Regions from separate parts of the Actinacidiphila sp. ITFR-21 genome, predicted to be linked through region 2. Evidence: riboswitches for the same ligand, from Rfam matches in the RefSeq annotation. Region 2 holds a riboswitch; the other holds the start of a gene.
What was found. Region 2 has a riboswitch for cobalamin ahead of RLT57_RS27005 (5-methyltetrahydropteroyltriglutamate--homocysteine S-methyltransferase). Riboswitches for the same ligand answer to the same signal wherever they lie in the genome.
Positions count from the first base shown of each region.

Region 1: it holds a riboswitch for cobalamin, as region 2 does, so the genes downstream of both, RLT57_RS05115 (cobalamin biosynthesis protein) here and RLT57_RS27005 (5-methyltetrahydropteroyltriglutamate--homocysteine S-methyltransferase) in region 2, are expected to answer to the same signal.

Region 1 is NZ_CP134605.1:1,130,696-1,134,094, reverse strand. Features, by position in the region: gene RLT57_RS05120 (cobyric acid synthase) at 1-987, opposite strand, end outside; gene RLT57_RS05115 (cobalamin biosynthesis protein) at 984-2,066, opposite strand; cobalamin riboswitch at 2,176-2,373, opposite strand; gene RLT57_RS05110 (class II aldolase/adducin family protein) at 2,646-3,293, shown strand.
Region 2 is NZ_CP134605.1:6,047,185-6,050,583, forward strand. Features, by position in the region: gene RLT57_RS26995 (FG-GAP repeat domain-containing protein) at 1-99, opposite strand, end outside; gene RLT57_RS27000 (hypothetical protein) at 575-727, opposite strand; partial or broken gene RLT57_RS27005 (5-methyltetrahydropteroyltriglutamate--homocysteine S-methyltransferase) at 901-2,125, opposite strand; cobalamin riboswitch at 2,286-2,500, opposite strand; gene aceB (malate synthase A) at 2,647-3,399, opposite strand, start outside.

The DNA.
Region 1 (3,399 bases), 4.9 Mb from region 2:
CCGCTCCGCGACGGCGTCCGCCAGCCCGCGGTCGCGCAGCCACTCCAGCGCGCGGACCGTGCCGCGGGTGCCGGGCAGCACCACCAGGTCGGCGTCCGCCAGTTCGTCCGGGCGGTCCACGAACCGGACGACGACGCCCGGTTCGGCGGCGAGCGCGTCCGCGTCGGTGAAGTTGGACAGCAGCGGGACGGCGGCGACCGCGACCCGCAGTACCTCGGCGCCGTACGGCGCGCCGACCGCCGTCCCGCGGACCGCGCCGCGCGGCGAAACCCGCAGCCCGTCCTCCTCGTCGATGCCGAGGCCGTGGGTGTACGGCAGCACACCGAGCGTCGGGCGGCCGGTGAGGCCGCGCAGCATGTCCAGCCCCGGTTGCAGCAGGGCCGGGTCGCCGCGGAACTTGTTCACGACGTAACCGCAGATCAGCGCCTGGTCCTCGGCGGAGAGCAGGGCGGTGGTGCCGAAGAAGGAGGCGAAGACGCCGCCGCGGTCGATGTCGCCGACGACCAGGGTCGGCAGGGCCGCCCGGCGGGCCACGGCCATGTTCACGATGTCGGTGCGGCGCAGGTTGATCTCGGCCGGACTGCCGGCGCCCTCGCAGATCACCGCGTCGTAGCGCGCCCCCAGCTCTTCCAGGCAGCCCATCACGGTGTCCAGCAACTCCCGCTGCCGGCCGCCGTGGTAGCCGCGGGCGCTCAGCTCGCCGACCGCCTTGCCCAGCACGATCACCTGGCTGCTCCGGTCGCTGCCCGGCTTCAGCAGCACCGGGTTCATCAGCGCCGTCGGCTCCACCAGGGCCGCCCGCGCCTGCATCGCCTGCGCCCGGCCGATCTCGGCGCCGTCCCTGGTCACGAAGGAGTTCAGCGACATGTTCTGCCCCTTGAACGGGGCGACCCGCACCCCGCGGCGCACCAGGAACCGGCACAGCCCCGCGGTCAGCACGCTCTTGCCCGCGTCGCTCGTCGTCCCGGCGACCAGCAGCCCCTTCACCGCGCCGCCCGCCGCCCGGCGGGCCGCGGACCCGCGGCCGCCCTGCCGGCTGCCGCCGCCGCCCCCGTCCCGCCCGCGGCCACCGCGCCCGCTCTCGTCCCGCCCGCGGCCACCGCGCCCGGCCGCCCCGCGCCGCGCCGCCTCGGCGACCGGACGCCGGCCGCCGAGGCGGCGACCGAGACCGCGAGCGCGAGCGCGCCGACCCGCCGGGACAGCCGGATCGCGCGGGGGATGTCGGCGGCCGACGGCGGCGGGTACTGCGCGCCGAGCAGCGGGCGGTGCTCGGTACGGCCCGCGTAGGACAGGGTGCCGCCCAGGCGCAGCCGCAGCGCGCCGGCGAAGGCCGCTTCCACGGGGCCCGCGTTGGGGCTGGGGTGGGCCGCCGCGTCGCGGCGCCAGGTGCGCGCGGCCGAGCGGGGGTGGCCGCTGGCCAGCACCGCCAGGCAGGCGGTGAGGCGGGCGCCGGGGTAGCCGAGGACGTCGTCGAGCCGGGCGGCGGCCCAGCCGAAGCGCAGGAAGCGGGGGGACCTGTGGCCGACCATGGCGTCCAGGGTGTTGGCCGCGCGGAAGCCGACCACGCCGGGAACCCCGCCGAGGGCGCCCCACACCAGCGCGCCCACCACCGCGTCCGAGGTGTTCTCCGCGACCGACTCCACCACCGCCCGCGCGATCCCGGCCGCGTCCAGCGCCTGCGGGTCGCGCCCGCACAGGTGCGGCAGCCGGGCCCGCGCGGCGGCCAGATCGCCCGCCTCCAGCGCCGCGCCGACCGCCCGCGCCTCCCGCGCCAGCGACGTGCCGCCGAGCGCCGACCAGGTGGCCGCCGCTGCCAGCCCGGCCGACAGCGCCGCGGACGGCCGCACCGCGCGCCCGGCGAGCACGGCGGCGGTCACCGCGCCCCCGGCGCACAGCGCCGCGTACACCGCGCCGCTGCCCCGGTCGTCGCGCCACATCCGGCGCTCCAGTGCTCCCGCCAGCCGCCCGAACCCGGCGACCGGATGGCCGCGGCGCGGGTCGCCGGCGACGAGGTCGGCGAGGAAACCGAGCGTGGCGCCGTACGCGAACACGCGGTCGGTACGCATCGGTTCAGGCCGCCGTCACATCCGGGGCGACAGGACGGAGGGGCCGGTCGGGAAGGTGTACGCGCGTGCCGGGCATGGCAGAAGTCCTCACTCAGGGTCCGCGCCCTGGTTCGACGTGACCGGCGGTGAGAGTCTCCTGGCTCCCGGATCAACGCACTCCCGGTCTTCCAGCCGACGAGTCGGCCGTGACGCGGGGTTGGGAGTGCACTCCCCGGTGACAGTGGCGGGACCGCGCCGGATTCGCACCGGACTTCCTCTCCTGCCGCCGTATGGCTTCCGGCAGTTCACCACGCCTGTCAGGACCCGTCAACAGCCCTTGACCTGCGTGGACGCAATGTGGTGTGGTCCACACCCCGGTCCGCGCCGGGCGCCGCCCAGTGCCCGGGTACGTACCGGGGCGATCGTGCCGCCTGCCGGGACGGCCGCCCGCGGCGGCGGACCGGAGGGCGGGGCGGTGGCGAGGGGGCCGGGCGGCGGCGCCGGGCGGCCAGGGGCGGCGTGCGATGGCCGGTGGCGGCGTTCCACCGCGCATAATGCCTCTGCGGCAGCGGACACAGCCACGACCCAAGGGGGCCGACAGTGCGGGACGCGGTGGAGCAAGCCTGGTCGGACGTGGTGGAGACGGCCCGCCGGAGCGTCGCGGACGGCCTGGTCGTCGGCACCTCGGGCAATGTGTCGGCCCGGGTGGGCGACCTGGTGCTGATCACCCCGACCGGCGTCCCGTACCACCGCCTCGGCCCCGACGACGCGGTCGCCGTGGACCTCGACGGGCACCAGGTGCGCGGTGGGCTGCGGCCCAGCAGCGAACTCCCGACGCACCTGGCCGTCTACCGGGAGACACCGGCCCGCGCGATCGTGCACACCCACGCGCCCTACGCCACCGCCGTGTCCGCGCTGGTGGACAAGCTGCCCAACATCCACTACGCGGCCGGTGCGATGGGCGGCCAGATCCATGTCGCCCGCTACGAGCTCTACGGCACCGAGGAGCTCGCCCGCGCGGTGCTCAGGGCGCTGCGCGACCGCACCGGCTGCCTGATGCGCAACCACGGCACGCTGGTGTACGGCGACTCGCTCGACCAGGCGTACGACCACACCGCGCAGCTGGAGTGGATGTGCCGGGTGTGGCTGATGGCCCGGTCCGCCACCGACACCGGCTCCCCCCGCACTCTCTCCCAGCGCGACATGTCCCGGGCCACGGAGAAGCTCAAGGGCTACGGCCGGCCCTGAGGCCCCGGTACGGGCGTCGAGCCGCCCGGCATCCGCGGCGAGTGCCCCCGGCGCCGCCGCCCGCCCCGGCCCGGCCCCCGACTCCGCATCCGCGCCCTGCCCGGAC
Region 2 (3,399 bases):
CCCCGGACGGCCGGAGCCGTTGAGGTCGACCGCCTGGATCCAATACCCGTCGGTGAGGCCGTCCGCCAGCACTTCGCGCTCGAAGTACGGAACCTGCACTCCGGTTCTCCTCTTGGACATATATGTGCACGAACATAAAATGTCCCAGCAGAGATTACTCGGGGGCGGGCCGCGCGAATATGACTCACCTCACCTAATATCTATATAGACTTATAAGTTGATTTGTGATACAAAGTCGGGGGTCAGGGCATGATCCACCGCGATACGCCGGATCGTGAACGCGTCCCCGCGGTCCGGCGTTCCGGCAGGTCACGGCAATCCCCCGGGTCGTATGCCAGCGGCCCTGCCCGGCGCCCGGCGTCCGGCACCCGTCCGGGCCGCATGCGCGGCCCTGATTGAGCCAATCTCCGGACACCCTTGCCTCGATCTTTCGTGGCGCCCCCGCGCCCCCGCGCCCTCTCCGCGGTGACGGCTCAGGCCGTACGGCCCGGCGGACCGGACCTGCCCGCCGCCCCGCGCCGGCTCGCAGGACCGGGCCACACCTCCATCACCCGCCCGAGCCACCCCACGATCATCAGCGAGAACGCCGAAAGTCGGCGGCCTGCCGGCGGGAGCGTTCGGGTGAGGCGTGCTGGGCGTTGAACAGCAGGACGCTGGCCTGGCCGGCGGAACCCGCCGGGTACGAGGCCGTGGCGGCCGTCAAGGAGAGCTGCCGGGCGGTGGTCATCGCGCCCCCTTCTCGTCGAGGAAGACCTCACCGTAGGCGTCCAGCGCTTGTTGGAGGCGACCTGCGGTCCGGCGGACGAAGGCGGACTCCCCGGCGGAGAGCGGGTCGTCCACGGCGGAGAGGTTCTCGGCTACCTGCTCGGGGCGGGTGAAGCCGACCAGGACGGCCGCGTTGTCCGCCGGCCGGGTCGCGGGTGATCGGGGAGTCCGTACGGGAGGCGAGGTCGGCGCGGTTGGCGGCGATCTGCGCGGCGATGGCGCCGGTGCCCTCGGCCAGTCCCCCGGCCAGGGTGACGATCTCGGCGGTCTTCTGCCGGGCGAAGGCGAGCCAGCGGCGGACCCGCGGGTCGATGTCCTGTTCGGCCGCCGCGTCGAGCGGCACCTACAGGAGGGAGCAGGACGCGGCGACATCGACCCGGCCGGCCAGGCCGGGGAGGGTGGCGAGGACGGACAGCGACTTCTCGTAGCCGTTGATCCAGATGTTGCGGCCGTTGACGACGCCCGCGACGAGCCGCTTGCCGGGCAGGCCGCCGACGGCCGCGAGGTCGTCGAGGTTGGCGGCGGCGGCATCGGTGAAGTCGAGGGCGAGGCCCTCGACCGGGGCCTTCGCCAGGACCGCGAGCGCCTCGCCGAGCCGGTCGAAGTACGAGGCGACGAGCAGCTTGGGCCGGCTGCCGTGGCCGCCGAGCCCGCGGTAAGCGTGGGCGGTGGCGGCCAGCTCGGCCGGAGTGCGGTCCTGGACCAGCGCGGGCTCGTCGAGCTGGACCCACTCGGCGCCGGCGGCCCGCAGGTCGGCGAGCACCTCGGCGTAGACGGGCAGCAGCCGGTCCAGCAGGGTCAGCGGGTCGGAGTCCGGGTCGGCGCCGGGGGCGGGCTTGGCGAGGAGGAGATAGGCGACGGGGCCGACGAGCACCGGGCGGGCGGCATGACCGAGGGCGAGGGCCTCGGTCAGTTCGGCCACCTGCCGGGTCGAGTCGGCGGTGAAGTCGGTGTCGGGGCCGGTTTCGGGGACGAGGTAGTGGTAGTTGGTGTCGAACCACTTGGTCATCTCCAGCGGGGCCGCGTCCTGCGTACCGCGGGCCATCGCGAAGTAGCCGTCCAAGGCGTCCTTCCCGACCGCCGCGCGGTGCCGGGCCGGGATCGCGCCGACCATCACACTGGTGTCCCGCACATGGTCGTAGTACGAGAAGTCGCCGGTCGGCACCTCGTGGACACCGGCGCCCGCCAACTGCTCCCAGTTGGTCCTGCGCAGGCCGGCCGCCGTCTCCCGGAGGGCATCGGCGGTGACACGGCCCTTCCCGTAGCCCTCGACGGCCTTCTTCAGCCCCCGGTTCCGCCCCTGCCGGGGGTAGCCGTACACGGTGGCCCGTGCTGCCGCGGCTGCGGACTTCGCCGTCACGGAAATCTCCTTCGCGAGACATCTCCCTGGATCCCGGGGCGGGACGCGAGCGCGAAGGTATGACGAACCCGACGGAACGGCCGTGCGCCACGCACACGTTCGCCCGTTCGGTGGATACGCCGACCCGCCCACGAGGTCACCGGGACTCCGTACGCGATCGGTCGCGTACGGGCAACGGGCAGGTCTTCGGACTCGCGGGCACGTCCGCCCGAGGCGGACACCTACTGGCCGTCGCTTCCCGGGCCCCACGGGCCCAGTGCGTATGACGGCGGTCGTTCCCCCTCACCGCTGCGGGGCAGTCCCGGAATCCCACCGGGTTCCCTCTTGCGACTCCCCGCCTGGCGGACGGGGTGAACCGGCTGCTCCGCCAGGCTAGGGCGTGTCCGGCTCCCCGGTCACCTCCGCCCGTATCCCGGGACGCGGGTGGGGCCGGCGGGGTGGCCCGGGGCGGCGGGGTGGTCCCGGGCGGCGGCACGCAGCCGCGGGCTCCCGGCGGGGGCAGCCGGCGGGGGCAGCCGGGGTCAGGACCGTCCCTCCGGGAGCCGCACAAGGCGGGAGTAGGCGTGCGCGGTGAAGAAGGCCGGCAGCTCCCTCGCCAGGGCGGTCCGCTCGAACAGCGCGCGGACCTCGCCGAGGTCGACCCCGGGAGACTCCGCGCCGAGCACGGCGAGTTCGGCCGCCAGCACCTCCGCGACCTTCGCCCGGTCGACGACGCGGTGCCGCAGCCACTGCCAGATCTGCGCCCTGGCGATCTCGGCGGTGGCGGCGTCAGCCATCAGCCCGTACAGGGGGACCGCTCCCCGCCCGTCCAGCCAGGCGGCGAAGTAGCGCAGGGCGACCGCGACGGTGGTGCGGACGCCCTCCGCCGAGGGCGGGGCGCCGGCGCGCCGCACCGACAGCAGGTCCGCGGCGGTCACCGCGACGTCGGCGCGGGTGCGTCCGAGCTGGTGCGGACGCTCGCCGAGAACGCCGTCGAAGACCTCCCGGCAGACGGGGACGAGGCCGGGGTGGGCGACCCAGGAGCCGTCGAAGCCGTCCTCGGCCTCGCGTTCCTTGTCCAGCCGCACCTCGGTGAGGGCGGCGCGGTCGGTGTCGACGCTCCCGCCGGGCACATGGGCGGCCATGCCGCCGATGGCGTGGGCGCCGCGCCGGTGGCAGGTGCGGACCAGCAGATCGGTGTAGGCGCGCAGGAACGGCGCGGACATGGTGATCCCGGCGCGGTCGGGCAGCAGGAAGTCCGCCCGGTGGCCGAACGTCTTGATCAGGCTGAAGAG